DNA from 3 places in the Streptosporangium sp. NPDC002721 genome. Region 3 is predicted to be linked to each of the others. Evidence: riboswitches for the same ligand, from Rfam matches in the RefSeq annotation. Region 3 holds a riboswitch; each other region holds the start of a gene.
The links. A riboswitch is a leader RNA that binds a small molecule or an ion and turns the genes downstream of it on or off. The one in region 3 is predicted to bind cobalamin.
Positions count from the first base shown of each region.

Region 1: another riboswitch for cobalamin. It lies ahead of cobN (cobaltochelatase subunit CobN); the one in region 3 lies ahead of ACFYWM_RS02445 (ribonucleoside-diphosphate reductase subunit alpha).
Region 2: another riboswitch for cobalamin. It lies ahead of metE (5-methyltetrahydropteroyltriglutamate--homocysteine S-methyltransferase); the one in region 3 lies ahead of ACFYWM_RS02445 (ribonucleoside-diphosphate reductase subunit alpha).

Region 1 is NZ_JBIAQI010000006.1:129,965-140,411, forward strand. Features, by position in the region: gene ACFYWM_RS09815 (AAA family ATPase) at 1-1,327, shown strand, start outside; gene cobN (cobaltochelatase subunit CobN) at 1,410-5,198, opposite strand; cobalamin riboswitch at 5,366-5,490, opposite strand; gene ACFYWM_RS09825 (precorrin-3B synthase) at 5,563-7,095, shown strand; gene ACFYWM_RS09830 (precorrin-8X methylmutase) at 7,092-7,718, shown strand; gene ACFYWM_RS09835 (precorrin-2 C(20)-methyltransferase) at 7,739-9,250, shown strand; gene ACFYWM_RS09840 (PucR family transcriptional regulator) at 9,366-10,205, opposite strand; gene ACFYWM_RS09845 (ABC transporter ATP-binding protein) at 10,227-10,447, shown strand, end outside.
Region 2 is NZ_JBIAQI010000046.1:47,883-56,311, forward strand. Features, by position in the region: partial or broken gene ACFYWM_RS41480 (NB-ARC domain-containing protein) at 1-1,807, opposite strand, end outside; gene ACFYWM_RS41485 (lytic polysaccharide monooxygenase) at 2,640-3,146, opposite strand; gene metE (5-methyltetrahydropteroyltriglutamate--homocysteine S-methyltransferase) at 3,361-5,589, opposite strand; cobalamin riboswitch at 5,699-5,891, opposite strand; gene ACFYWM_RS41495 (zinc ribbon domain-containing protein) at 6,126-6,776, shown strand; gene ACFYWM_RS41500 (hypothetical protein) at 7,268-7,456, shown strand; gene ACFYWM_RS41505 (replication initiator) at 7,509-8,429, shown strand, end outside.
Region 3 is NZ_JBIAQI010000002.1:42,077-52,523, forward strand. Features, by position in the region: gene ACFYWM_RS02425 (N-acetylmuramoyl-L-alanine amidase) at 1-2,236, opposite strand, end outside; gene ACFYWM_RS02430 (hypothetical protein) at 2,392-2,667, shown strand; gene glmS (glutamine--fructose-6-phosphate transaminase (isomerizing)) at 2,710-4,530, shown strand; gene ACFYWM_RS02440 (tripartite tricarboxylate transporter substrate-binding protein) at 4,774-5,793, shown strand; cobalamin riboswitch at 5,798-6,000, shown strand; gene ACFYWM_RS02445 (ribonucleoside-diphosphate reductase subunit alpha) at 6,116-8,506, shown strand; gene ACFYWM_RS02450 (ribonucleotide-diphosphate reductase subunit beta) at 8,552-9,547, shown strand; gene ACFYWM_RS02455 (mechanosensitive ion channel family protein) at 9,627-10,447, shown strand, end outside.

The sequences.
Region 1 (10,447 bases), on a different contig from region 3:
CGAGGACGAGGGACCCGCGCGCTGGTGGGACACCGCCGGCTACCGTCAGGTCGGCGAGCCTCTCACCGGCGCGGGCGAGACGCTGGCCATCAGCCCGGACGGCACGACACTGGCCACCGACGGCGACGGCTACGCCATCGCCCTGTACGACCTCGCCACCCGCAAGCCGGCGGGCACCCCGCTCGTGGGCCACACCCGCCCGGTGCAGGCTGTCACCTTCTCTCCCGACGGCACGACGCTCGCCAGCACCGACGCCGGCGGAACCGTACGCCTGTGGGACCTCACCGTCGGCAGGCAGGCCGGACGGCCCGTCACCACGGGCGACACCCGCCCGATCATCGGCATGGCGCTCAGTCCCGACGGCGGTACGATCGCCACGGCCCGCCAGACGGACGTCCTGCTCTGGGACCTCGCCACCCGCGGTCGTAAGGGAGAGCCGCTGGCGGCACGCACGGTCCTCGATGGACGCCTGACGGCCTTCGGCCCCGGCGGGAAAGTGCTGGCCACCGGCGAGTACAGCGGGAAGATCCGACTGTGGGACGTCGCCACCGGGCGGCAGACGGGAACCGCGCTGCCCGGCCACCTTCCCACGAACGAGACGGGGGGAAGGGCGTGGGTCCTCGAAGTGGCCTTCAGCCCCGACGGCACGACGCTCGCCAGCACCGGCTCGGACGGCAGGTTGCGGCTCTGGGACACGCGCGGCCATCGGCAGATCGGCCAGTCCCCGCAGGTGGGCGACGTCGCCCCGCTCGCCTTCAGCCCCGACGGCACGACACTGGCGACAGGCACGCCCGGCGGGGTGATCCGGCTGTGGGACCCCGCCACCGGCTGGGAGAAGGGCGCCCCCCTGCGCGGCCACACCGACAACATCAACGCGCTCGTGTTCGACACCCGGGGCACGACGCTCGCCAGCATGGGCTGGGACCGCACCATCCGGCTCTGGGACCTGCGCACCAGGAGCCAGATCGGCCAGCCCATGGTGATGCGGACGGGCGAGGAGATGTCGGCCTTCAGCCCCGACGGCCGGCTGCTCGTGAGCACCGGCCCGAACCGGGCGATCCGGTTGTGGGACGTCGCCACCCAGCGCCAGCTCGGCCGTCCGATGACCGGGCACACCAAGGCCGTGTCCGGGGTGGCCTTCACCCCCGACGGCCGCACCCTGGTCAGCGCCGGGCGTGACGCCACCGTCCGGTTCTGGAACCTGGCCCTGCCCACCGACCTCGAGGCCCGCGTCTGCCACCTGGCCCAGCGGCCGATCACCCCGCAGGAGTGGAACTTCCACCTGCCCGGCAAACCCTACGAGGCGGTGTGTCCACCGGCGGCATGACACACCCCCGGACACCCGACGACGTGCCGGCCCGGCACGTCGTCCCGGGCGGACCCGCCGCCGGGGCCGGTGAACCCGCGTGTCAGGCGCCGTCCTCCAGGTCGCCCTCGGACTTGAGGTAGACCTCCTGGAGGTCGCGCAGGATGGCGGGGTCGGGGTGCTCCCACATGCCCCGGTTGGCCGCCTCCAGCAGCCGCTCGGCGATCCCGTGCAGTGCCCACGGGTTGGACTTGGCCATGAACGCCTGGTTCTCCGGGTCCAGCACGTAGGTCGCGGCCAGCTTGTCGTACATCCAGTCGGCGACAACGCCGGTGGTGGCGTCGTAGCCGAACAGGTAGTCGACGGTGGCGGCCAGCTCGAAGGCGCCCTTGTAGCCGTGCCTGCGCATCGCGGCCAGCCAGCGGGGGTTGACCACCCTGGCGCGGAAGATCCTGGACGTCTCCTCGGAGAGCGTCCTGGTGCGGACCGCGTCCGGCCTGGTGCTGTCGCCGATGTAGGCGGCCGGGGCCTTGCCGGTGAGCGCCCGTACGGTGGCGATCATGCCGCCGTGGTACTGGAAGTAGTCGTCGGAGTCGGCGATGTCGTGCTCGCGGGTGTCGACGTTCTTGGCCGCCACGGCGATCCTGCGGTAGGCCGTCTCCATGTCCTGCCTGGCGGGGACGCCGTCGACGCCCCGGCCGTAGGCGAAGCCGCCCCAGACCGCGTACACCTCGGCCAGGTCGGCGTCGTCGCGCCAGTTGCGGCTGTCGATCAGCGGCAGCAGCCCGGCACCGTAGGCGCCCGGCCGGGAGCCGAAGATCCGCATGGTGGCCCTGCGCTCGTCGCCGTGCCCGGCCTGGTCGGCGAGCACGTGCGCCCGCACGTAGTTGAGCTCCTCGGGCTCCTCCAGCCCGGCCGCGAGCCGTACGGCGTCGTCCAGTATCGCCACGACGTGCGGGAAGGCGTCGCGGAAGAAGCCGCTGATCCTGACGGTGACGTCCACGCGCGGGCGGCCCAGCTCGGCGGCGGGGATGGGCTCCAGGCCGGTGACGCGGCGCGAGGCCTCGTCCCAGACCGGCCGCACGCCGAGCAGCGCCAGCACCTCGGCGACGTCGTCCCCGGCGGTGCGCATGGCGCTGGTCCCCCACACCGACAGCCCGACCGAGCGCGGCCAGTCGCCGGTGTCGGCGCGGTAGCGCTCCAGCAGGGAGTCGGCCATCGCCTGCCCGGTCTCCCAGGCCAGCCTGCTCGGCACGGCCTTGGGGTCGACCGAGTAGAAGTTGCGGCCGGTGGGGAGCACGTTGATCAGCCCGCGCAGCGGCGACCCGCTCGGCCCGGCCGGGACGTAGCCGCCGTCGAGGGCGTGCAGGATCGCGTCGATCTCGTCGGTGGTACGCGCCAGCCGGGGTACGACCTCGACGGCGGCGAACCGCAGGATCCGCTCCACGGTCTCGAGGTCCGCGCCACGCGCCCGGCTCTCAGCGGCCGGACCGGCCGGGTCTGCCGGACCTCCCGAGCTTTCCGGGCCTGTGGAGCCTGCCGGGCCGTCCCGATGGCCGGTCGCGCCCGCCGAGCCGGTCGAACCGGTCGTGTCGGAGCCGCTACCCGAACCGGTCACGCCGACGTCTCCTGCCGGGGTGTCCGCCCGGCCCAGGACCTCGGCGGTCACCTCCCCCGCCGCCGACGGGTCCCAGCCCCGGTGCTCCATCGCCTCGACCAGGGCGCGGGCCAGGGTCTCGGCCTCGTCGACGCCGATCCGTCCCGCGCTGCCGTCCTCGGCCAGGCCCAGGGCCTCACGCAGCCCGACGAGCGCCTCGCTGCCCGCCCACATCTGCCGGGCGCGGAGCATGGCCAGCACCAGGTCGACGCGCGGCTGTCCCTCGGGGGCGGCCCCCAGCACGTGCAGGCCGTCGCGGATCTGGACGTCCTTGACCTCGCACAGCCAGCCGTCGATGTGCAGCAGGAAGTCGTCGAACTCGGCGTCGTGCGGGCGGTCGGCGACGCCGAGGTCGTGGTCGAGCCTGGCGGCCTGGATCAGCGTCCAGATCTGGGCGCGGATCGCGGGCAGCTTGGCCGGGTCCATCGCCGCGATGGAGGCGTGCTCGTCGAGGAGCTGCTCCAGCCTGGCCATGTCCCCGTAGCTGTCGGCGCGGGCCATCGGCGGGACGAGGTGGTCGACCAGGGTGGCGTGGGCGCGGCGCTTGGCCTGGGTGCCCTCGCCGGGGTCGTTGACGAGGAAGGGGTAGATCAGCGGCAGGTCGCCGAGCGCGGCGTCCGGGCCGCAGGAGGCCGACAGGCCCGCCGACTTGCCGGGCAGCCACTCCAGGTTGCCGTGCTTGCCCACGTGGACCACGGCGTGCGCGCCGAAGCCGTCGGCCAGCCAGCGGTAGGCGGCCAGGTAGTGGTGGCTGGGCGGCAGGTCGGGGTCGTGGTAGATCGCGATGGGGTTCTCGCCGAAGCCGCGCGGCGGCTGCACCATGACCACCACGTTGCCGGAGCGCAGCGCGGCCAGCACGATCTCGCCCTCCGGGTCGCGCGACCTGTCGACGAACAGCTCGCCGGGAGCCGGGCCCCAGTGCTCCTCCATCCGCTCGCGCAGGTCCGCGGGCAGGGTGGCGTACCACTCGGCGTACCGGCTCGCCGCGATGCGCACCGGGTTCCCGGCGAGCTGCTCCTCGGTGAGCCAGTCCTGGTCCTGCCCACCCGCGGCGATCAGCGCGTGGATGAGCGCGTCGCCGTCCTGCCCGGTCACCCCGGGCAGCTCGTCCTCGGCGCCGATGTCGTAGCCGCGCTCGCGCAGCGCGGCCAGCAGCCGTACCAGACTGGCCGGGGTGTCCAGGCCGACGGCGTTGCCGATGCGGGCGTGCTTGGTGGGGTAGGCCGACAGCATCAGCACCAGCCGCCGCTCGGCGGGCGGGATGTGCCGCAGCACGGCGTGCCGCACCGCGATGCCCGCCACCCGCGAGGCCCGCTCGGGGTCGGCCACGTAGACGGTGAGCCCGTCCTCGTCGATCTCCTTGAAGGAGAACGGCACCGTGATGATCCGCCCGTCGAACTCGGGGATCGCGACCTGGGTGGCGGCGTCCAGCGGGGACAGGCCGTCGTCGTTCTCCTCCCAGGAGGCCCGGCTGCTCGTCAGGCACAGGCCCTGCAGGATCGGCACGTCCAGCTCGGCGAGCGCGCCGACGTCCCAGGCCTCGTCGTCCCCGCCCGCCGACGCGGTCGCCGGACGGGTGCCGCCCGCCGCGAGCACGGTCACCACCAGGGCGTCCACCGTACGCAGGACCTCCACCAGGCCGGGCTCGGCGGTGCGCAGGGAGGCGCAGTACACCGGCAGCGCCCGCGCGCCCGCGTCCTCGATCGCCGAGCAGAGCGCCTCGACGAAGGCGGTGTTCCCGGCCACGTGGTGGGCCCGGTAGTAGAGCACCCCGACGACGGGCCCGTCGTCTCCCTCCTGGTCGCGCGCCTCGCGCTCCAGCGTTCCCCACGTGGGGGTGGGCTCGGGCGCGGCGAACCCGTGGCCGGTGAGCAGCAGCGTGTCGGACAGGAAGTGGTGCAGCTCGGTCAGGTTGGCCGGGCCGCCGTGGGCGAGGTAGGCGTGCGCCTCGGCGCAGACCCCGCCGGGCACGGTGGACAGCTCCATCAGCTCGGCGTCGGGCGCCTGCTCGCCACCGAGCACGACGACGGGCCGGGGACCGGCGAGCAGGGCGTCCAGCCCCTCCTCCCAGGCGCGGCGCCCGCCCAGCAGGCGTACCACGACCAGCTCGGCGCCCTCCAGCAGCGGCGGGAGGTCGGCGGCGGTGAGCCTGGCGGGGTTGCCGAGCCGGTAGTCGGCGCCGCTCGCGCGGGCGCTCAGCAGGTCGGTGTCGGAGGTCGAGAGCAGGAGGATCACGCGCCACACTCCAGGAGAGGCAGGGCGGTACGGCCCAGGGGTGCCACTTCGTGGCAGGGGAACGGCGATGCCACGGTGTCCACGGTGTCGCGGGGGAACGGCGAAGAGCGCACGGAGCTTCCTCCCTCGGGGTCCTCGCCCCGGGTCGTCGTCGGCCGCGACGGCTGGAGTCTCCTGGCTCCCGGATCGGTGCTCACCCCGGCCTTCCCGCCCGTCGTCGGACAGTGGCCCGGGTGGGGTTCGCTCCCCGGTTACAGTGGCGGGACCGCGCCGGAATCACACCGGCTTCCTCCCTTTGCCGTCGCCACCGATGACACTACGGCAGTCCGGTTCGTTGCAAGAAACTGGCGTTAACATCCTTCGAGTGTCCATTGCCGACTTTTCCGGACGATCGCGACTCGACGCGTGCCCCGGGGCGCTCCAGGTCCATGCCGCCGCGGACGGCGGCCTGGCCCGCGTCCGCGTGCCCGGAGGTCGCCTCACCCCCTTCCAGCTGCGCGAACTCGCCGAAGCCGCCTCGGCGTACGGCGGCGGCGTCATCGAGCTGACCTCCCGCGCGAACGTCCAGGTGCGCGGCCTCGGCCCGGAGGACCCGGACAGCGGTACGGGCGGCGGTGCGGAGAACGGGTTCGCCGCGCGGATGGCGAGGGCGGGCCTGCTGCCCTCGGCGACACACGAACGGATCCGCAACATCCTCGCCTCCCCGCTGACCGGACTGGACGGACCCACCGGACCGGCCGAACCGACCGGGCCCGCCGCACCGACCGCACCGACCGCACCGGAGTATCCGCGCGGTGGGATCGTCGACGTCACACCGCTGGTCGGCGAGCTGGACCGGCGGCTGTGCTCCCGTCCCGCCCTCGCCGCCCTGCCGGGGCGGTTCATGTTCGCCCTTGACGACGGCCGGGGGGACGTGGCCGGTCTGGGCGCGGACGCGGGAATCCTGCCCACGGGACCGGACGAGGCCGCGCTGATCCTCGCCGGGACCGACACCGGACTGCGCGTCCCGCTCGGCGGAGCCGTGACGGCCCTGCTCGCCGCCGCCGAGGCGTTCCTCGACGAGCTGGCCACCCGGGACGTCACCGCCTGGCGGATCGCCGAACTCCCGGACGGCCCCTCCCTGATCGCCGCCCGGGTGCGAACCGCCCTCGGGATCTCCGGTACGCCTCCATTCACCCCGGTGAGGACGCGGGTCGTGACCCTCTGGCCGGTCGGCGTCATCGGGGGCACCGAAAACAACCTCGGAAACAACCTCGGGAACGCCCCCGGAAACGACCCGAGCAGCGGCATCGGGGACCCGGGCGCGCGGGTCGCGCTCGGGGTGGCGATCCCGCTGGGTCGGCTCACCTCCGAGCTGGCACTGCTGCTCGCGGAGGCCGCCTCGGGCGGGGAGATCCGGCTCACGCCGTGGCGCGGCGTGGTGTTGCCCGGCCTGGACCGTACCGAGGTCGCGGGCACGGCCGCCCGCCTGGAGGCCGCCGGGCTGGTCGTCGACCCCGCGTCGCCGTGGATCGGTGTGACGGCCTGCACCGGCCGTCCCGGCTGCGCCAAGTCCCTGGCCGACGTCCAGGCCGACGCGGCGACCACCATCGGCGTCGCCGTCGGCATGGCGGCCACACCGCCCGGAGACGAGCCATCCGAAAACGAGCTGTCCGGAAGCGAACCGTCCGGGAGCGGGCCGTCCGTGGCCCCGCCGTCCGGGAGCGGGCGGGGCACCGGTACGCTCCCCGTGCACTGGGCGGGCTGCGGCAGGCGCTGCGGCCGTCCGAGGGGGCGGGTCGCGGATGTGGTCGCCACCGGTGACGGCTACCGCCTGGAACTGGACGGCACCGGCCTGACCTGTTCCGGCATCGAGGAGACCGCGGCCGCGCTGGCGGCCGCCAGAGGGGAACTGTGATCGACTACGTCCGCGACGGCGCGGAGATCTACCGCCGCTCCTTCGCCACCATCCGCGCGGAGGCCGAGCTGTCCGGCCTGCCCGCCGACGTCGCCCGGGTCGCGGTCCGCATGATCCACGCCTGTGGAATGGTCGACCTGGTGAGCGATCTGCGCTGGTCACCCGGTGTCGTGGCCTCGGCGCGCGAGGCGCTCCTGGCGGGCGCGCCGGTGCTCTGCGACGCCATGATGGTCGCCTCCGGGGTGACCCGGCGACGCCTCCCCGCGAACAACGAGGTGCTCTGCACCCTCGGTGACCCCCGGGTGCCGGAACTCGCCGCCGAACTGGGCACCACCCGCAGCGCCGCCGCGCTGGAGCTGTGGCGCGACAGGCTCCAGGGTTCGGTGGTCGCGATCGGCAACGCGCCGACCGCGCTGTTCAGGCTGCTGGAGATGGTCGAGGAGGGCGCGGGCCGCCCCGCCGCCGTACTCGGCGTCCCGGTCGGCTTCATCGGTGCCGCCGAGTCCAAGCAGGCCCTCGCCGAGCACCCGGCGAACCTGGAGTACCTGGTCGTGGACGGACGGCGGGGCGGAAGCGCGATGACCGCCGCCGCGATCAACGCGATCGCTAGTGAGGAAGAGTGAGCGACGACGTGACCGGACGCGTGACCGGACGGCTGTGGGGCGTGGGGCTCGGACCCGGCGACCCCGAACTGGTGACCGTCAAGGCCGCCCGCCTGATCGGCCAGGCGGATGTGATCGCCTTCCACAGCGCCCGCCACGGCCGGAGCATCGCCCGCTCGGTGGCCGCCCCCTACCTGCGGGAGGGCCAGGTCGAGGAGGCGCTCATCTACCCGCTCACCACCGAGACCACCGACCACCCGGGCGGCTACCAGGGGGCGATCGACGACTTCTACGCCGCCTGCGCGGTGCGGCTGGCGGCCCATCTGGACGCCGGGCGCGACGTGGTGGTGCTGTGCGAGGGCGACCCGCTCTTCTACGGCTCGTACATGCACATGCACAAGCGCCTGTCGCACCGCTACGTCACCGAGGTCGTGCCGGGCGTGACGTCGGTGAGCGGCGCCTCGGCGGTCCTGGGGCGCCCGCTGGTCGAGCGGGACGAGGTCCTGACCGTGCTGCCGGGAACGCTCCCGGCCGAGGTGCTCGCCGAGCGGCTGGCGTCCACCGACTCGGCTGCGGTGCTGAAGCTCGGCCGTACGTTCACCAAGGTCCGTGACGCGCTGGCCGAGGCCGGGCGGCTCGACGAGGCCTGGTACGTCGAGCGCGCGACCACCGGGCAGCAGCGCCTGGCCCCGCTCGCCGAGGTCGACCCCGGCAGCGTCCCGTACTTCTCGCTGGCGCTGATCCCGAGCCCCGTCAACGCGGCGGGCCCCGCGCCCGCCACCGCCGCCCCGGCCGCCCCGAAGGCGCGCGGCGAGGTGGTCGTGGTGGGGCTCGGCCCCGCCGGGCGGCCGTGGCTGACGCCAGAGGCGCAGGAGGCGCTGGCCGGTGTCGACGAGCTCGTCGGGTACGGCCCCTACCTGGACCGCGTCCCGCCCAACCCGCGCCAGCGCCGCCATCCCACCGACAACCGGGTGGAGGCCGAACGGGCCGCGCACGCGCTGGAGCTGGCCGCGGCCGGATCGAGGGTGGCCGTGGTCTCCTCGGGCGATCCCGGGGTGTTCGCGATGGCCAGCGCGGTGCTGGAGGTGGCGTGCGAGCCGAGGTTCGCGGACGTGCCGGTACGGGTGCTGCCCGGCCTGACCGCGGCGCACGCGGTGGCGAGCAGGGCGGGTGCGCCCCTCGGCCACGACTACTGCGTGCTGTCGCTGTCGGACCTGCTCAAGCCCTGGGAGGTGGTCGCCGAGCGGATCGGTGCCGCGGCGAGGGCCGACCTCGTCCTGGCGATCTACAACCCGGCCTCGAAGAGCCGTACCTGGCAGGTGGCCGCGGCGCGGGACCTGCTGCTGGAGCACCGGGCGCCGGAGACCCCCGTGGTCGTCGGCCGCGACGTCGGCGGGGCCCGGGAGAGCATGACCGTCACCACCCTCGGCGACCTGGACCCCGACGCGATCGACATGCGCTGCCTGCTGCTGGTGGGCTCCTCCACCACGCGGGTGGCCGAGCGGGGTGACGGCAGCCGGGTGGTGTTCACCCCCCGCCGCTATCCCGCCTGACGCACCGGGCCGGGCTGGGCCGAACCGGACCGGACCACACCGAACCGGGTCGCACCAGGACTGGCCGCATCAGGGGGCGGCGGGGGCGGCGTTGAACCGCCGCCCGCCCGCGGCCTCAGTCGTCGAGGAGCCGCCAGGTGGTGAGGGCGACCCCGGCCCGTACCAGCCCGGCGGGCTCGGTGAGTTCGACGCCCAGGGCCTTCCCGATCTGTTCGAGGCGGCGGGAGACGCTGCTGTGGTGCAGGTGGAGGAGGTCGGCGGCCCGGCGCAGGGAGCCGGTGGCGCAGTAGGCGTCCAGGGTGTCCAAGTCCTCCGGGTTGGCGGCCAGCCGGGCGATCGCGGTCACGTCGGCGTTGTCCCGCGCGGCGTCCCGGGGCACCTGCGCGAGCAACGCCAGCACGCCCAGGTCGTCGTGGTGGACGACCGGCCTGCGTGCGGTGGTGAAGCGGAGGGCGGTGCGAGCCTCCCGCCAGGATCGGTCAGGGCTCCCGGCGGCGCCGATGCCCGCGCGCGCGCCCGCAGGGAACCCGGCCGGGTCCACGGTGGTGGCCAGGATGACGCCCACGTCGGCGACCGGTGCCGCCTTCACCGGGCGGGCCGGGCAGATCAGGGCGCCGACCTGGTCGAGCGGGCGCCGCGACCGTACGGCGACGACGCGGATCGGCAGGTCGGCGGCGAAACCCAGGAGCCGCAGGGCCCGGGCCCTGGCCGCCTCGTCGCCGTCGGAACTGACCACCAGCTCGACGAGCGCGGGGTCGGCCATGCTCGTGCGGGCCGGGCCGTACCTCTCGACGACCGCCGTGGCGGCGATGGCGAGCCGGTCCAGCACCAGCTCGTCGAGCGGGCCGGGCGGGCCGGGGCGCTCCAGCCACACCGTGCCGACCTCCTCCCCGTCGAGAACGATCGGCGTCGTGGTGGAAGCGAGTGACGTCGCGCTGGACGCGGACGGCGTCACGGTGGACGCGGATGACGTGCGGTGCTGAGCGCCGAGCCGCTGCCGCAGGCCCGCGAACCGGTCGAGCCGGTACGCCATGACCTGGAGTTCGAGTCCGTCACCTTCCGGCAGGGCGGCCGCGCGGTGATCGACGGCCTGTCGCTGTCCGTACCCGCGGGGCAGCGGCTCGCCGTCGTCGGCCCGTCGGGGGCGGGGAAGACCACGTTGCTGCGGCTGCTCGCCCGCTTCCACGACGTGGACGA
Region 2 (8,429 bases), on a different contig from region 3:
TCCCGTTCCGCAGGACGGCCCGCTCGGTGCCGCCGATCCCCCATATCTGCACCTTCCTGCTCCCGGAACGGGTCACCAGCCACGAGCCGTCCGGCGCGACGACGACCTCGTGGACCGGCCTGCCGTGGGTGGCCAGCGTCGTCCGGGTGGTGCCGTCGGTCTTCCAGACCTGCGCGCCGCCGTCGCGGGCGTGCACGACGAACCGCGAGCCGTCCGGTGTGACCGACACCTCGTTGAGCCGTCTCGTCGCCGAGGTCAGGGTCCGCAGCAGGCAGGTGGTGCCGTCGTCGGGCAGCGGCCAGCGGGCCCGCAGGAAGGTGGTCTCGTTCTCCTGGCTGTAGCGCTCGACCGACGCCCGCATCGGCGGGAACGCGTAGAGGCGGGCCAGCAGGTTCGCCGTGGACACGGCGTCCGACTCGAAGGGGGTGAGCAGGTGGGCGCTGCGGGAGATCAACCGGCGGACCCCGGCGACGGAGCGGGAGGTCGACAGCGCCAGGTCCGACTCCGCCGCGGCCACCCCGAACGCGCGTACGCGGGCGACGAACCAGCGCACGTCGTGCAGCAGCGACTCCAGCTCCCGGTATCTCCTCGCCTCGGAGAGGTGGAACAGCAGGTGGTCCCAGAGGTAGGGGACGGTCCGGGGCAGCCGCCACCATTCGGCGTCCGCCGTGAGGTCGTCGTCGGGTATCAGGTTCCTGGCCTCGTCGAGGAAGTCGCGGTTGGCGGCCTCGAGACGCTCCTCGCCCAGCCCGCCCGCCGAGCGGACGGCGGAGCGGACGACGTCGTGGATCATGATCGACGGCGCCGCCCCCCTGGCGTGCCGCCTGCTGATCAGCGAGAGGTCCTGGAGCCTCGCGCAGAGCCGTTCGGCCTGCTTGGAGGTGAGCCCCGCGGTGCCGCGCCAGAGCAGCTCGACGACCGCGGCCGGTATCTCGACGTCCTCGGGGAAGACGCCCAGCTCCAGGAAGCGGGCGCGGTCGAACGCGCCGAGGGCCTCAAGGCCGAGCTCGACGGTGGCGAGCACCGCGCTCTCCCGCTGGGAGGCGACGGTGACGTCCAGGATGGCGGGTACGGTCCGGCCGAGCCGCTCGACCGCCCGGCGCGCGGCGACGTCGGCGTTCGTCCCCGTGCCGTGCTCGTCGCGCAGCCGCGCGTTCACGAGGGAGAGCAGCAGCGGCCATCTCCCCGTCAGGCCCACCAGGTCGCTGACGACCCCGGGGGCCATCGGCGGCAGCCCCCGGCTCAGCACCTGGACGGCCACCCGCGGCGCCATCTCATCGACGATCATCGCGATCGCCTTCGGGGGCAGCGCCCGGGGCAGCCGGGTCGTCACCAGCACCCGGGACCTCGCGGCCGCCGACAGGAAGGGGCGCAGCTGCTTGAGGCTCCACACGTCGTCGACCACGAGCAGCACGCGGCCCCGCTCCGCCAGCGCCTCGGCCATCCGGTGACCGGCCTGCTCGGGACTGGAGAAGTCCGGCCGGACGCCCAGCACGGCCTCCGTGACGTCGTTGGCGAGCGCCGCGATGTCGGCACCGGCGCGGTCGCGGCCCACGGTGACCCATACGACGCCGCCGCCGAACCGTTTCCGCACCTCGTCGCTGTGACACGCCTCCAGGGCCAGGGAGGTCTTGCCGAACCCGCCCGCCCCGGCGAGACCGGTGGTCAGCCCGACCGTGCCCGAGGCCCTCATCGTCAGCGTGGAGACCACGTCGTCCAGCTCGGTCCTCCTGACCCATCCCGGCTGCCTGTGCGGCACCAGGAAGAGCCCGCCACGCGTGCGCGACTCCCTCAGTCTGGGCGTCACCCATGTCAGCAGGACGACGAGGGAGGCGGTTAACCCGAAAACAACCACCCATTCGATCCTGTGCTCGACGACCGTATCCGGGAGATATTCCTCGACAATTCGCACCGGAAGTCCGACCAGAATTCCAAAAACCACCAGAATCGCCGTGGCGACATCGGGGATTCTTTTTGTGCGACGAGCCACCGACCACCTCTACAGTGCCGACCCCTGCCCCGACGGGCGCCGGGACCCTGGACGCACGATATCTGTTCCCCATTGCCCTTGAGTTGAATCACCGATGTTTTGGCAATTAAAGCGCATGCGAAAAGCCGTGTTGCACACTTTGAGCTGCTATGTCCATGGCATCTCCCCTCGCCATTCCATCCCTCATTCAAGAGAGATCCTTTCCCGTGACGCCACGATCACCCTCGGCGACCTCGCGAACCGTCCGGGAGCCGGGCGAAGGAAGGCCGGAGAACGACGAAACCGCCCCCGCGCCCGCCGGGCCGGAGACGGCACAAAAGGCCGTCGGGCCACGGAGGGCGCGGAAGCGGTTCGGATCGCCTTGTCTCGTCTCGCTTCGCCCCTGCCGGATCGGAGCCACCCGATCCGGCAGGGGCGACCGGACAGGAACGGTCGGACCGAGGCGGTCAGACCGAAGTGATCAGACCGGAACGACCGGACCCGGCCGATCAGGCCCGGTCAATCAAACCCGCCGGATCCCCGGCCAGACCCGCCGGATTTCCGGTCGGACCTGCCGGATCCCCGGCCAGACCCGCCGGATCCCCGGCCAGACCCGCCGGATTTTCGGTCGGACCTGCCGGATCCCCGATCAGACCTGCCGGATTTCCGGTCAGCGCTGCAGGTCGACGCAGGAGTAGAAGGCATTGGCGGTGTCGGCGATGTTCCAGACGGCGAGCACCTTCAGGCGGCCGGTCCTGTTACCCAGGTTCACGTTGTGCGAGACGGTGGCGCCGGGCTGCCTGCCGCCGTCGTTGAACACCGCGATCCGGGTGTTGCCGATGAAGTACTCCCACGTGCTGGTGGCGTGGCGGGCGGTCAGCACCCAGTTGAAGGTGACCGAGTTGCCCACGCTCGTCGCCGGCCAGCCCTTGCTCTCGTTGCTGAGCTGCGAGAACCGGCCGACGTTGCCGTGGCAGTTCTTCAGGCCCTTGGGACCTTCCACGCTCTGGGGCTCGTAGATGATGTCACCGCAGCCGGTGACCCGGCCCTGGGCGCACATGGCCTGACGGCTCGGCGGCGACGAGATGTAGCCGTGCGCGTTGGCCGGTGACGCGACGAACACGGTCGAGGCGACGGCGATGATCGCCATCGCGAGGAAGGTGACCGTTCTGCGCATATCCTGCTCCTTCGCTGGGGGGTGACTCGAATATAAAAGAAAGTTTCCTAACAGTAAATATTCGAGTCATGAAAGATTCGGGAGCAAGTCAGGCGTGACGACCTCCGGCCGGACCCCGGGAACAACGGGCGTCCGGGCATGACAGGGCGGCGAGAGGGGGTGTGACCCGGACGGGTCACACCCCCTCGGACACGATGACCGCCAGACCTCTAGATCACTGGACCGTTTCCGCCCGGACGCGCAGGGCCGCCTCCACCATGTTCCTGAGGCTGGCCTCCGTCTCCGGATAGCCGCGGGTCTTCAGGCCGCAGTCGGGGTTGACCCAGAGCAGCGCCGGATCCACCGAGGCCACGGCCGTGCGCAGGGCGTCCTCGATCTCACCGGCCGAGGGCACCCTGGGCGAGTGGATGTCCCATACGCCGGGCCCGATGCCGCGCGTGTAGCCGAAGGCGCGCAGGTCGTCCAGGAGTTCCATCCGGGAGCGGGCCGCCTCGACGCTGGTCACGTCGGCGTCCAGGTCGCCGATCGCGCCGATGATCTCCCCGAACTCCGAGTAGCACATGTGGGTGTGGATCTGCGTACTGTCGGCGACCCCGCCGGTGGCGAGCCGGAACGCGGCGACCGCCCACTCCAGGTAGGCCTCGCGGTCGGCCCGCCGCAGCGGCAGCAGCTCGCGCAGCGCGGGCTCGTCGACCTGGATGATCCTGACGCCCGCCGCCTCCAGGTCGCGGGTCTCGTCGCGCAGGGCGAGCGCCACCTGCCTGGCGGTCTCGCCCAGCGGCTGGTCGTCGCGGACGAAGGACCAGGCCAGCATGGTCACCGGGCCGGTCAGCATGCCCTTGACCGGCTTCTTCGTCCGCGACTGCGCGTAGGAGGCCCAGCGCACCGTCATCGGCTCCGGACGGGAGACGTCGCCGAACAGGATCGGCGGGCGGACGTAGCGGCTGCCGTACGACTGCACCCAGCCGTGCTCGGTGGCGGCGTAGCCCTCCAGCGTCTCCGCGAAGTACTGGACCATGTCGTTGCGCTCGGGCTCGCCGTGCACCAGCACGTCCAGGCCGATGTCCTCCTGCAGCGCGATGACGCGGTCGATCTCGGCCTCCATCCTGCGCTCGTACCCGGCCTTGTCGATCTCGCCCGAGCGCATGGCGGCGCGGGCCTGGCGCACCTCGCCGGTCTGCGGGAAGGAGCCGATGGTGGTGGTGGCCAGCGGCGGCAGGCCCAGGTCGGCGTTCTGCACGGCGAGCCGTTCGGCGTGCGGCGCGCGCGGGGTGCCCTCGCCCAGGGCGTCCAGCCTGGCCCGCACCCGGGGGTTGAGGAACCGCTCCGCGACGCTCTCTCCCGCGACGACCTCCTCGCCGTTCAGCGCCCTGCCGATCCGTACGACCTCGGCGACCTTCTGCCTGGCGAAGGCGAGCCGCTCGCGCAGCCGCGGGTCCAGCGAGGTCTCGGCGTCCAGGTCGAGCGGGACGTGCAGCAGCGAGCAGGAGGTGCTCACCACCAGCCGGTCGCTCAGCCCGAGCAGCGCCGCGCAGGTCGACAGCGCCTTCGCGGTGTCGGTACGCCAGACGTTGCGGCCGTCGACGACCCCGGCGACGAGGGTCTTGCCGGGCAGCCCCCCGACGGCGGCCAGCGCCTCCAGGTTGCCGGGTGCCGAGACGAAGTCCAGGCCGACGGCCTCGACCGGGCCGCGGGCCAGGATCTCCAGCGCGGGCCCGATCTCACCGAAGTAGGTGGCCACCAGCAGCCGGGGGCGGCTGCTGAGCTCGCCCAGCCGCGCGTAGGCCCGGCGCAGCGCGGCCAGCTCCTCCTCCGTACGGTCGGCGGCCAGCACCGGCTCGTCCAGCTGCACCTCGGCCACCCCCGCCGCGGCCATCCGTTCCAGCAGCTCGGCGTAGGTCTCCAGCAGGCCGTCCAGCAGCCGCAGCGGCGCGAAGCCGGGCACGGTGGACTTGCCCAGCAGCAGGAACGACAGCGGCCCGACCAGCACCGGCCGGGTCTCGACGCCCAGCCGCCGCGCCTCGGCGTACTCGGCCAGCGGCTTGCTCCAGTCGAGCCGGAACCGGGTGTCGGGTCCCAATTCTGGAACCAGGTAGTGGTAGTTGGTGTCGAACCACTTGGTCATCTCCAGCGGCGCCACCCCCTCGGCGCCCCGCGCCATCGCGAAGTACGGATCGGCCGCCCCGGCGAACCGCTCGGGAACCGCGCCCACCAGCGCGATCGCATCCAGCACGTGGTCATACAGGGAGAAGGTGTTGGACGGCACCGCGTCCAGCCCCGCCCCCGACAGCTCCCGCCACGCCCGCTCCCGCAGACCGGCCGCCGTCTCCTGAAGGCCGGCGGCGTCAACCCGCCCGGCCCAGTAATCCTCCGTCGCCCGCTTCAACTCGCGACGGCCCCCGATACGGGGATACCCCAAAACGGTCGTGGTGACCTTGCTCATGGCGTCCTTCCCTCGGCTCATGCCATGCCGCCCCACGGCCACGCGGAAGGAACGCACGGGAAAGACGCATCCCAGGCCCTCCCACGAGGCCACGGATCACCGCGCACCGGACGGCACACGGGCGGCTGGCAGGTCTTCGGACTCGCGGGCATCACACACAACTCCTACTGACCGTCGCTTCCCAGATGACACGCACCCAGTGCCGATGACGGCGTTCGTTCCCACTCACCGCTGCGGGGCAGTCCCGGAATCACACCGGGTTCCCTCTTACGACTCCCGACACCAACACGACACCGGAAGAACCAACCGCGCAACGAGCATAACCCGCCCCCACCCCCCAGCAGAGCCACCACCCGACTCCCCGGAAAGCACGGATCACCACGAGGTATCAAGACTCCCGGGGCAACGACCGGCAAACGCGCTCAGACCGCACTGGCCAGGTCGCGCATGTGTGGCTACCGGGAGCTGCGGAGTGGCTGGCCGTGCGGGACATCCTCGACAGCCGCAAGGGACACACCGTCAAGCGAGGTGGCGCCGTGGGTGCTCCTCTCCCCCTCGACTACCGGGAGCACCGCTACCTGCTGACCGGTGTGCTGCGCTGCGGTCGTCCCGTCGCGGGCGGGGGCGTGTGCAACGTGCCGCTGAGAACCAAGAAGACGAAGGACGGCAAGCGACACATCTACTTCTGTCCCGGTCAGGACGTGGGCGGCTGCGGTGGAGTCGCGCGGCGCGGGGACCTGGTCGACTTCGCCATCTCGGAACTCGTGCTCGGCCAGATGGAACTCGCCCAGTACACGGACGTGGACGACGCTCCCCTGTGGACGAGGGAGGAAGAACTCACCGACGTAGAGGAGCAACTGGAGGAACTGACCCGGCAGTGGCGGGCACGGAACATCTCCAACAACCTCTACTTCCGCAACGCCGCCGACCTGGAAAGCGACATCGCCCGGCTGCGCGCGGAGAAGAACAAGATCATGGGAAGGGCGGAACGCCAGCGGGCGAGCATGGTCACCGACATCAAGGAGATCCGGCGGCGCTGGTACCTCCCGGAAGCGGAGGGCGGGCTACCGCTGTCCCGGAAGCGGGCGCACGTCCGAGAGATGCTGCACGCGGTGATCGTGCACCCGGCGGGCAAGGGGCGGGCCACCTTCAATCCCGACCTCCTCGAACCGGTGTGGATGGAGTAGACGTCCTGGGACGTCCTCGACCCTCAAGGGAGCTGAGCACCTGACCGACAGGTGACAGCTCCCTTACTTGTTGGCCCTGACGATCAGATGCAGCCGTACGCAGCCGGACGCCACCGGACGACAGGGGACGACTCGGAAGACGTCCCGGCGGAAATTCCCGCACGCATAATTTCCCGGCCACCGTGGCAAAATGACCATAGATAATTTCCCCCGTCTTTCGGGAAGCAGCGAGAGACCAGACGCGACACATTCGAGCGCAGTACGCCACCGGGCACCACGAAGACGAGAGCCGTTCCGCTGGGGGGACCCGGCCAGCGGCAGGCCAGCACTACAGGCAGCGCTCACTGGTTCACCGTCGCGCGACCTCGACACTCCATCAATCTCGCTGACGAGTGCCGTTCCTCCGCAGTCATGTCTTTTCCGCATGCCTGCCGATGGCACCTGCCTTTTCCCGAAATGGCGTGGGAACTCCGCAGAGAGAAAGGAGTCCTTTGGTACCTCCCGAACTGGTACCGCACGCCGCGCTTGTACGGGAGTGGTCCAAGCGCAAGATCGCCGAGTCGCCTCGGTGGTCACCCGAGAAATGGCGGCGCATCGCCGCCATCCACGGCATCGAGCTGGCCGACGGGCCGACCCGCGCCGAACCCCCGCCCCTCGAAGCCGAGAGGGGGGCCGTGTGAACCCGGCCCCTCCTTCGCCCCTGACATCCTGGCCGCCCTGCAACGCGCGGCCATGCCCGACTTCACCCGCTGGCAACGCATGGTCTACGCCACGGGCGGCTGTGCCCAACCGGTCCGCCTGCACGGTGAACGCCTGACCTTCGACGGCGCGACCGGTGAGATCCTCGACGTCTACCGAACGGCCGACGAACCGACCGGGTTCCTGCTCACGGCCTGCGGCAACCGTCGCGCCTCCCGGTGCCCGGCCTGCTCGGCGGTCTACAAGGACGACACCTATCACCTCATCATCTCCGGCCTGCGCGGCGGCAAGGGCGTCCCCGAAGATGTGGGCGGGCATCCCCGTGTGTTCGCCACCTTCACCGCTCCCTCCTTCGGCGCGGTCCACGCTCACCGCACGAGCAAGGACGGCAAGACCCTGCCCTGCCGTCCCCGGCGCGACTCCCCCACCTGCCCCCATGGCCGGTATGAGGGCTGCGGCAAGCGTCACGACCGCGATGACCCGCAGGTGGGGCAGCCGCTCTGCGTGGACTGTTATGACTACCAGGGCGCGGTCTTGTGGAACGCTCACGCGGGAGAGCTGTGGCGCCGCTTCACCCAGACACTCCCCGCCGTCCTGGCTCGGCAGCTCGGCGTGCCTCGTGCTCACCTGCGTGAGGTGCTGCGCCTGTCGTATGCCAAGGTCGCCGAGTACCAAGCGCGCGGCCTGGTCCACTTCCACGCGGTGATCCGCCTCGACGGCCCCAACGGTCCCGCCTCACCTCCCCCGGACTGGGCAACCGTCCCGCTGCTGGACACCGCGATCCGGCAAGCCGCCGCACAGGTCGTCGTCCCGGCCTCCAAGCAATCGCCGGACGCTCCTCCCCCGGTCCTGCTGCGCTGGGGTGACCAACTCGACGTGCGACCGGTCTACCTCTCCACCGACCTGGACGGCGTGAGTGACCAGCGGGTGGCGTCGTACGTGGCCAAGTACGCG
Region 3 (10,447 bases):
GGTACGAGGCCCTCGTCGCCTCGCCTGAGCTGTACGCCTGCCCGGCGGGTATCGAGTACTGCAGCGGGGCCAGGGCCTGCACGGGAACGCCCCCGGGGTAGGCGTGCGCCTTGGGGTACGCCCTGCCGTACACCCTGATCGGGGCCCGGCCCGGCCTGGGCGTCACCAGGGGGCCGGAGGCGCGCACGGAGGTGGGGGCCCCGGCCGGGTCGTGGAACCACGCCTTCTGGCCGAGGTACCAGATCGCGGTCCAGTCGCCCCTGCGCTCGGCGAGCGCGTACCGCTGGCCGGTGGAGGCGCGGGCGGCGTGGTCGTAGACGCTGTACGTGGAGCCGCCGGTGGGGTGCTTGCCGACGTCCTTGACCAGCGGCGCGGTGGGGGAGGGGCGCGTGCGCAGCCAGACCGAGGCGGCGCCCAGGCCCCGGCACCCCCCGGTGCAGCCGGTGAACCCCGGGCTGTTGGTGCCGTAGTCGGGCCTGATCAGCACCGAGCGCGCGTCGTCGCCGCCCGAGGCGCGCAGCGGCCTGCCGAGCAGCTCGAAGTAGTGGGCCCAGTCCCAGTAGGGGCCGGGGTCGTCGTGCATGCCGCCCACGGTCTCGGGGGTGGTGCCCGGCACGTTGTCGTGTCCCAGGATGTGCGCCCGGTCGAGGGGGACGTCGTACTTGGCGGCGAGGTGGCGGACCAGCCTGGCCGACGCCCGGTACATCGCCTCGGTGAACCAGGCGCCGCCCCTGGCCAGGTAGCCCTCGTGCTCCAGGCCGATGGAGCGGGAGTTGACATACCAGTTTCCCGCGTGCCAGCCGATGTCCCTGGCCCGCAGGTGCTGGGCGATGTGGCCGTCGGCGGAGCGGATGGTGAAGTGCCAGCTGAGGTAGGCGGGGTTCTTGACCAGGCGGGTCATGGCGTCGTAGCTCGTCTCCCCGTCGTGGATCACGATGTAGTCGATCTTCCGGGGGCCGGCGGAGCGGTCGTGGTTGCCGTACCCGCCGCCGGGGAGCCGCTGGTAGGCGGCCGGGAGCCACTCGCAGGAGACGCTCCTCGGGCAGTCGGGTCCCGGTACGGGAGCGGGGGCGGGCCGCTTGGCGAGTGCCATGGGCGTCTTCGTGGAGGGAGCGGGGGTCCTCGTGGCGGGAGCGGGCGTGGGCGACGGGGTGGGGGTGACCGGGGTGGGGGTGGGTGGGGCGGAGGGCGAGGCGCGCCGTTCCAGGGGGAGCGGCGCTCGCGGACCGGACGGCCCGGAGCGCCCCGCCGGGATGAACGGCGCGGCGGGCCTGAAGGGCGCCGGGCGCACGGGGTGCGTTGAGCGTGCGGGGTGCGTTGAGCGTGCGGGGTGCGTTGAGCGTGCGGGGTGCGTTGAGCGTGCGGGGTGCGTTGAGCGTGCGGGGCGGGTTGAGCGTGCGGGGTGCGTTGAGCGTGCGGGGCGGGTGGAGAGTTCGGGGGGAACGACCAGGTCCGGGGTGGGGGGGAGGACCACGAGCTCGCCGTCGTCGGTCACCCGCGCGGCGCCGGCCCGGATCGTCGCGTAGACCTCGTCGGCGAAGGACAGCGCCGCCTCCCTCCCCGCCGTGCCCCTCTCCGGGGTGCCGGGGTAGCGGGCCACCGCGTCGTACCAGCTCGCCGGATCCTCGAGGGAGCCCCCGCCGGGACCTCTGCCGACTCGGCGCCGGTGGTCGGCGAGCAGCGCGGCGCCGCCCATGATGTTGGCGGAGGCGTCCTCGCGCAGCCGGCCGGGGGACAGGCCGGTCAGCCGCGAGGCCCGTCGCAGGGTGTCCTCCGGCGGGTTCGTCTCCATCGGCGGCAGGGCGATCACGCGCGGCCGGGTCTCGTCGCCGCGTGGGTCCTCCCCGGCGCCGTGGGGGCGCCCGGGTTCGGCCCGGCCGTCGATCAGGTGCATCGGGCCGTATCCGGCGGAGACGCTGGGCAGCCCGCCGTGACCCTCCCAGCGGGACTGCAGGTAGGAGACCGCGAGCAGCACGCTCTCCGGCACCTCGTACCGCCGCGCCGCCTCGGTGAAGGCGGCCTGCCTGCCGGACCGCGCCCCCGTCGGCGCGCCGGGCGGTGTCGCGGTCCCGGCGGGGGCCGGGGGTGTCCGGAGCCCCGTCGGCCGGTCCGCGTGGACGACCGGGGCCGGGGCGCCGGAAGCCGGGACGGCCGAGATCAGGGCAGTCGAGGTCGGGGCGGCTGAGGCCAGGACGGTGAGAGCGGCGACGGCAGTGATCCCCGGCAGGCGGCGCATGGCGGTGTTCCTCCCCCTCTGGTAACTACCTAGAGTTATCAGAGATTACCGACTGTCGCTCATTGTGGCGGGGTTGAGATGTTGAAGAGATTCTCTGCCCGAAATCGGGCAGGAAACTTGGTGTGTTCTCTCCCGGATGCGTATGGTCCTGCTCTGTGTCCACGGCACGGAATCCGCACGAGGATCTGATCACCCACCTGACCCGGACGAGCGCGCTCGGTCCGGGCGAGGCGGCGCGGGTCGTCGCGGACGTGCTGGCCTACTTCTCCGAGCCCGTCGACGAGTTCGTCCGGCGGCGTCACGCGGAGCTCAAGGCCAGGGGGCTGGTCAACGACGAGATCTTCCCCAGGGTCGCCGCCGAGCTGGCGGTGCGCCGTGTCGCGGCACCCGAACTCTCCCTGCGACAGCTTCGCCGGATCGTCTACGGGTAGCGGACGGCGGCACCCCGATCGTTTACGGACAAGGAGCGGTACATGTGCGGAATCGTGGCCTACGTGGGGCCCAAGGACGCGGCCCCCATCCTGCTGGAGGGCCTGCAGCGTCTTGAGTACCGGGGTTACGACTCGGCCGGGGTGGTGATCTCCAACAAGGGCCTCAAGATGCGCAAGGTCAAGGGGCGGGTGGCCGACCTGGCCGCGGTCGTGCCCGCGCGGTTCAAGGGCGGCCTGGGCATCGGCCACACCCGCTGGGCCACCCACGGCGCGCCCAGCGACGTCAACGCCCACCCGCACCTGTCCACCGACGAGCGCATCGGCGTCGTGCACAACGGCATCATCGAGAACGCCGACGAGCTGCGCGCCAAGCTGGAGGCCGACGGGGCGATCTTCCTGTCGGAGACCGACACCGAGGTGCTGTCGCACCTGATCTCCCGTACGGTCAAGGAGGCCGACTCGCTGGAGGAGGCCGTGCGGACCGCGCTCAAGCGGGTCGTCGGCACGTACGGGATCGCGGTGATCGACTCCGAGCGTCCCGGTGAGGTGGTCGTGGCGCGCAACGGCAGCCCCATCGTGCTGGGCATCGGCGAGAAGGAGATGTTCGCCGCCTCCGACGTCGCCGCGCTGGTCCGCTACACCCGCCAGGTGGTGCACCTGGAGGACGGCGAGATCGCCGTGCTGCGGGCCGACGGGTTCAACACCTTCGCCAGCGACGCGCGGGAGACGGCCAAGGAGACGCTGACCGTCGACTGGGAGGCCGGGCACTACGACACCGGCGGCTACGAGCACTACCTGCTCAAGGAGATCTCCGAGCAGCCCGACACGGTGGCCAGGACGCTGCGCGGGCGGCTGGACGACCGCTTCCACATCGCCCACCTGGGCGGCCTCAACATGGACGCGCGGGAGACCCGCTCGTTCCGCCGGGTGAAGATCATCGGCTGCGGGTCCGCGTACTACTCGGGCCAGATCGGCGCGCAGCTCATCGAGGAGCTGGCGCGCATCCCGGCCGACGCCGAGCCGGCGAGCGAGTTCCGCTACCGCAGCCCGGTGGTGGAGGCCGACACCCTCTACGTGGCGATCAGCCAGTCGGGGGAGACCTACGACACCCTCGCCGCCGTGCAGGAGCTCAAGCGCAAGGGCGGCAGGGTGCTCGGCATCGTCAACACCGTGGGCAGCGCGATCGCCCGCGAGTGCGACGGCGGCGTCTACCTGCACGCGGGTCCCGAGGTCTCGGTGGCGAGCACCAAGGCGTTCACCTCGACCGCCGTGGCGTTCGCGCTGCTCGCGCTGCACCTGGGCCGGGTGCGCGACCTGTCCCCCGCCGACGGCCGCAGGATCTGCGACGGCCTGCGGAGGCTGCCGGACCAGATCAAGGAGATCCTGGCGCTGGAGCCGCAGATCAAGGAGCTGGCGGGCAGGTACGCCGAGTCGCCGAGCATGATGTTCGTGGGCCGGGTGAGGGGCTACCCGGTGGCCCGCGAGGGTGCGCAGAAGCTCAAGGAGATCTCGTACGTGCACGCCGAGGCGTATCCGGCCAGCGAGCTCAAGCACGGGCCGCTCGCGCTGATCGGCCCGGACATGCCGACGGTGGCGATCGTCCCCGACGACGAGCTGCTGGACAAGAACCTCACCACGCTGGGCGAGATCCGCGCCCGGGGCGGCCGGGTGCTCATGGTGGGCCACCGCACGGCCGACCCCAAGCTGGCCGAGGACTGCGTCGTGGTGCCCAAGAACGAGACCGAGCTGGACCCGATCCTGCTGTCGATCCCGCTCCAGCTCTTCGCCTACCACGCCGCGGTGGCGCTGGGACGGGACGTTGACAAGCCCAGGAACCTGGCCAAGAGCGTCACGGTGGAGTGACCTCCCCGCGCCCTCGCTCTCGCCCCCGTCCCCGGCCCGCCGGGGGCGGGGGCGCCGCGCTTCCCGGCGCCGCGCTTCCCGGCGTCCGCGCGGGGCGGCCGTCCTCGGTGCCCGGACGGCCGAGGTCCTTTTCGGCGGCCCGGTACGCGGGCCGCCGAGAGTTCGGGCATACCCCACTTAGTCACAGAAAGTGACGTGAAAGTAACCTATGGAATAGGGGGTTCTCCGGGGGGAGGGGCGCTCATGCGCCGTAGGAGGTTCTGCGCGCTGGCGGCGGGGGCCGTGCTCGCCGCGGGGTGCGGCGCGGGCGGTGACGCCGGCCGGGTGGTGAGGCGCCTGTTCATCCTCGAACCGACCGCCGACGGCCACGGCTGGGACGGGATCGCGGGCAGGCTGGCGACCGTCCTGGTCCAGTCGGGGCTGGTGCGCACCGCGATGACCGTCGAGCGGGCCGGGCCCCTGGGCTCCGCCCCGCGCGACGCGTTCGGCGCCTTCCGCGGCCCCTTCGCGCGCGAGGGCAGGCTGCTCGTCACCGCGATGCCGATGGTGGCCGCCGCGGAGATCGCCAACACCGCCGCCGTGGTGAACGCCGCCACCCCCATCGCCCGCCTGGTCGGCGACTGGACGGTCCTGGTCGTCCCCTCCGGCTCCCGCCTGCGCACCTTCGAGGACTTCGTCGCGCGGCTGCGCGACGACCCCGCGGGCCTGACGGTCGGCGGCCGGTCGGAGGGCGGCTCCGACCACGTGCTCTACGGCATGATCGGCAAGTGCCTCGGGGTGGACGCCCGGCTGCTGGAGTACGCCGGGTACCTCGCCCCCGAGGACGCCGCCGAGGCGCTCCAGGTCGGCAGGGTGGCGGCCCTGCTGGGATCGGCGCGCGCCCTGCGGCCCGAGATCGCCGCGGGCCGCCTGCGGCCCCTGGTGGTCTCCTCCGGCGGCCGGATCGACGGGATCGACGCTCCGACGCTCATGGAGGTCGACGTCCGGCTGGAGTACAGCGACTGGTGCGGGCTGCTCGGCCCCAAGGGCATGAGCCCGGGGGACCGGGACGCCGCGATCGCCCTGTGTGACAGGATCGACGCCGCGCCGCGCTGGGGTGCCCTGTGCGCCTCCCGCGGCTGGAGCCGGGTCTATCTCAGCGGCGACGAGTTCCGCCAGTGGCTCTCCACCGAGACGGCCCGCACCCGGGGCGTGCTGCACGAGCTCGGGCTGCTGAAGTCCTCCGCCACAACTTGTTGGGGTAGTTGCGTCAGACGCCCCTAGATGTAGGATCCTGCTCGTTGCTGGTTCGCCCCGCGAGGGGCGAGGCAAGAGGGAACCCGGTGAGATTCCGGGACTGCCCCGCAGCGGTGAACGGGAACGAAAGCCGTCATTTGAGCACTGGGCGAACCATGCCTGGGAAGCGACGGCCGGTAGGCGTGTGTGGTGTGCCCGTGAGTCCGAAGACCTGCCGGTGACGTGATTGTCCAGGGCCTCGTGGGAGGGCCCGCGGAACGAGGCGATCCGGCGTGCCCGGGATCGCTCGCGGACGCGTGCCCATCCGGCGGAGCCGTACGGGGAAGTCCGATCGAGCGAGGGGCACTACGTGACACAGGCATTGGCGGAGACCGCGGCGGCGACCGCAGTGAGCGGTACGGCGGAGACCGCGGCGGGCGACGGAGGCGGCGAGAGCGTCGCGGGTGCCGCCGTCGCGGGCGGTGGCGCCGCCGAGAACGCCGGGAGTGCCGGGAACAGCGGGAACGCCGAGGGCGCAGAAAAAGCCGGAAGCGTCGCGAACGCCGGGAACGCCGGGAACGCCGCGAACGCCGCGAACGCGGCGGACGAGCGCAGGCTGGCGATCGACGAGGCCGCCGCGCGGGTGATCACCGACCCCGAGAACTCCAGGGTCGCCGCCGCGATGCTGGCCGAGCTGATCGCCGACGAGGCCGCCGAGCACGGCGTCCGCGAGTTCTCCGAGTCCATCGCCGCGACCCACGAGGCGGGGCTGATCCAGGACGGGCTCGCGGAGTTCGTGGCCGCCCACGCCGGGGTGCTGGACGCGCTGGCCGACCCGGGGGCCGACGCCAGGTTCGAGTACTTCGGGCTGCGTACCGTCTACGACCGCTACCTGCTGCGTCACCCGAGGACCCGCAAGGTCCTGGAGCGCCCGCAGCACTTCTTCCTGCGGGTGGCCTGCGGCCTGTCCGAGAGCGTCGAGGAGGCCACCGAGCTGTACGCGCTCATGGCCACCCTCTCCTACCTGCCCAGCTCGCCCACGCTGTTCAACTCCGGCTCCCGCAGGCCCCAGCTCTCCTCGTGCTTCCTGCTCGACTCGCCCCGCGACGAGCTGGAGTCCATCTACGACCGCTACGGGCAGGTCGCGCGGCTGTCGAAGTACGCGGGGGGCATCGGGATCGCCTGGACCAGGGTCCGCTCGCGGGGCTCGCTGATCCGGGGCACCAACGGCCACTCCAACGGCATCGTGCCCTGGCTGCGCACGCTCGACTCCAGCGTCGCCGCGGTCAACCAGGGCGGCCGGCGCAAGGGCGCGGCCTGCGTCTACCTGGAGCCCTGGCACGCCGACGTCGAGGAATTCCTGGAACTGCGCGACAACACCGGCGAGGAGGCCCGCCGCACGCACAACCTGAACCTGGCCAACTGGATCCCCGACGAGTTCATGCGCCGGGTCGAGGACGACGGGACCTGGTCGCTGTTCGACCCCAAGGACGTCCCGCACCTCACCGACCTGTACGGCTCCGCGTTCGACGACGCCTACCGGGCCGCCGAGGCCGAGGGCCGGTTCACCCGGCAGATCCCGGCCCGCGCCCTGTACGGGCGGATGATGCGCACGCTCGCCCAGACCGGCAACGGCTGGATGACCTTCAAGGACGCGGCGAACCGGACCTCCAACCAGACGGCCAGGCCCCAGAACGTCATCCACCTGTCGAACCTCTGCACCGAGATCCTGGAGGTCACCGGCGACGCGGAGACCGCCGTCTGCAACCTCGGCTCGATCAACCTCGCCGCCCACCTTTCGGCGGACTCCGGGGAGGCGATCGACTGGGCGCGGCTGCGCGCGACCGTCCGTACCGCCGTGCGCTTCCTCGACCGCACCATCGACCTGGGCTTCTACCCGACCCCCGAGGCGGAGGCGGCCAACCGGAGGTGGCGCCCGATCGGGCTCGGCGTGATGGGCCTGGCCGACGTGCTGTTCGCGCTGCGGCTGCCGTTCGACTCGCCGCGCGCCCTGGAGCTGTCCACCCGGATCTCCGAGGAGATCGCGCTCGCCGCCTACCGCACCTCCTCCGACCTGGCCGTGGAGCGGGGCCGCCATCCCTCGTACGGGGAGACCAGGGCCGCCGACGGGGTGCTGCACCCCGACCACTACGGGGCGGCGAGGTCCGCGGAGTGGGCGGAGGTGAGGGAGCGGGTCGCCAGGACGGGCCTGCGCAACTCGCTGATGGTCGCGATCGCGCCGACGGCCACGATCGCCTCCATCGCGGGCTGCTACGAGTGCATCGAGCCGCAGGTCTCCAACGTCTTCAAGCGTGAGACCCTCTCGGGGGAGTTCCTCCAGGTCAACCGCTATCTCGTCCGAGACCTCCAGGCCCGTGGGCTGTGGACCCCGCTGGTCCGCGACGCGATCAAGCGCGCCGACGGCTCCGTCCAGGACATCCCGGAGATCCCCGCCGACCTGAAGGCGCTCTACCGGACCGCATGGGAGCTGCCGCAGAAGGCGCTGATCGACCTCGCCGCCGCGCGCACCCCCTACATCGACCAGTCGCAGTCGCTGAACCTCTTCATGGCCACGCCGACCATCGGCAAGCTCTCCTCGATGTACGCCTACGCGTGGAAGTCGGGCCTCAAGACCACCTACTACCTGCGCTCGCGCCCGGCCACCCGGATCGCGCAGGCCACCGTGGCGGCGCCGGTCGCCGATCCCGAGGCGATCGCCTGCTCCCTGGAGAACCCCGAGTACTGCGACGCGTGCCAGTAGCCGTCGTCCCGGTTCCCCGAAAGCTCTGAGAAAGGCGTTTCACCGATGTTGCTCGACCCCGGCATGGACCTCACCCTGCGGCCGATGCGCTACCCCGAGTTCTACGAGCGCTACCGGGCCGCGATCCGCAACACCTGGACCGTCGAGGAGGTGGACCTCACCTCCGACCTCGCCGACCTGGCGAGGATGACGCCCGAGGAGCGCCACCTGATCAACCGCCTCGTGGCGTTCTTCGCCACCGGCGACTCGATCGTGGCCAACAACCTCGTCCTCAACCTCTACCAGCACCTCAACGCCCCCGAGGCGCGCCTGTATCTCAGCAGGCAGCTGTTCGAGGAGGCCGTGCACGTCCAGTTCTACCTGACCCTGCTGGACACCTACCTGCCCGATCACGACGAGCGGGTCAAGGCCTTCGCCGCGGTCGAGCACATCCCCTCGATCCGGGACAAGGCGGAGTTCTGCTTCCGCTGGATCGACTCGCTCGGCGGGCTGACCCGGCTGGAGACGCGGGAGGACCGGCGGGCGTTCCTGCTCAACCTGATCTGCTTCGCGGCGTGCATCGAGGGCCTGTTCTTCTACGGCGCCTTCGCCTACGTGTACTGGTTCCGCTCCAGGGGCCTGCTCGGCGGCCTGGCCACCGGGACGAACTGGGTGTTCCGCGACGAGTCCATGCACATGGAGTTCGCGTTCAGCGTCGTGGAGACCGTACGGGCCGAGGAGCCCGACCTGTTCGACGACAAGCTCGCCGAGCAGGTGACCCGGATGATCGAGGAGGCGGTCGCGGCCGAGCTGGCCTTCGCGGCCGACCTGTGCGGGGACGGCCTGCTCGGGATGGGCGTGGACCAGATGCGTCAGTACCTGGAGTACGTGGCCGACCAGCGCCTGGTCAGGCTGCGGATGCCCGCCCGCTACGGCACGGCCAACCCGTTCGCGTTCATGGAGTTGCAGGACGTGCAGGAGCTGGCCAACTTCTTCGAGCGGCGGGTTTCGGCCTACCAGATAGCCGTGGAAGGGAATGTCACATTCGACGAATCCTTCTGATTAGCTGGTGATCCAGGAAAGATGACGACGAGGATGAAAGACGTCGAGGGGGACGCCTCAAGTGTCCGGCTGGATCATGATGATTGTTTCCGTTGCCGCCGCCGTCGTGGCGGTGGAGGTGGTGCGACGGGTGTTGCGCTCGCGGCTGATCGGTGAGAAATGGGTTCTCGCCGGTCCGCTCGTGCGCCGCTGCACCTGGCCGGGGTTCGCCACGGCCGCCGTGGCGACGGCCCACACCATCTACGAGCCGACCATGGCGACGGCCTCGATCGGCCAGGTGATCGACCGGGGTCTCAGCCTGGCGATGATCGGGTGCGCCACCTGGCTGGTCATCCAGGCCGCCTACGCGGTCACCGACGTGGTGCTGGACCGCCTGATCACCGTCGAGGGCGAGGGCAACCGCAGGGCCCGGCGCATCCGTACCCAGATCACCCTGGTCCGCCGGGTCGCCTCGGCGGTGATCATCGTGGTCGCGCTGGGCGCGATGCTCTTCACCTTCCCGCAGGTGCGGGCGCTCGGGGCCGGGCTGCTGGCCTCGGCCGGTATCGCCGGTGTCGTCGTCGGCATCGCCGCCCAGTCGACCCTGGGCAACATGCTCGCCGGGCTCCAGCTGGCCTTCAGCGACGCGCTCCGGCTGGACGACGTCGTCGTGGTGAAGGGCGAGTGGGGCCGGATCGAGGAGCTCAGCCTCACCTACGTGGTGCTGCGGCTGTGGGACGAGCGGCGGCTGGTCCTGCCGGTCTCCTACTTCACGGCCAACCCGTTCGAGAACTGGACCCGGCACAGCAGCCGGGTGATCGGCCACGTGATGTTCCGGGTCGACTGGTCGGTGCCGGTGGAGGAGCTGCGCACCGAGCTCTACCGGGCCCTGCGCGAGCACCCGCTCTGGGACCAGAAGGA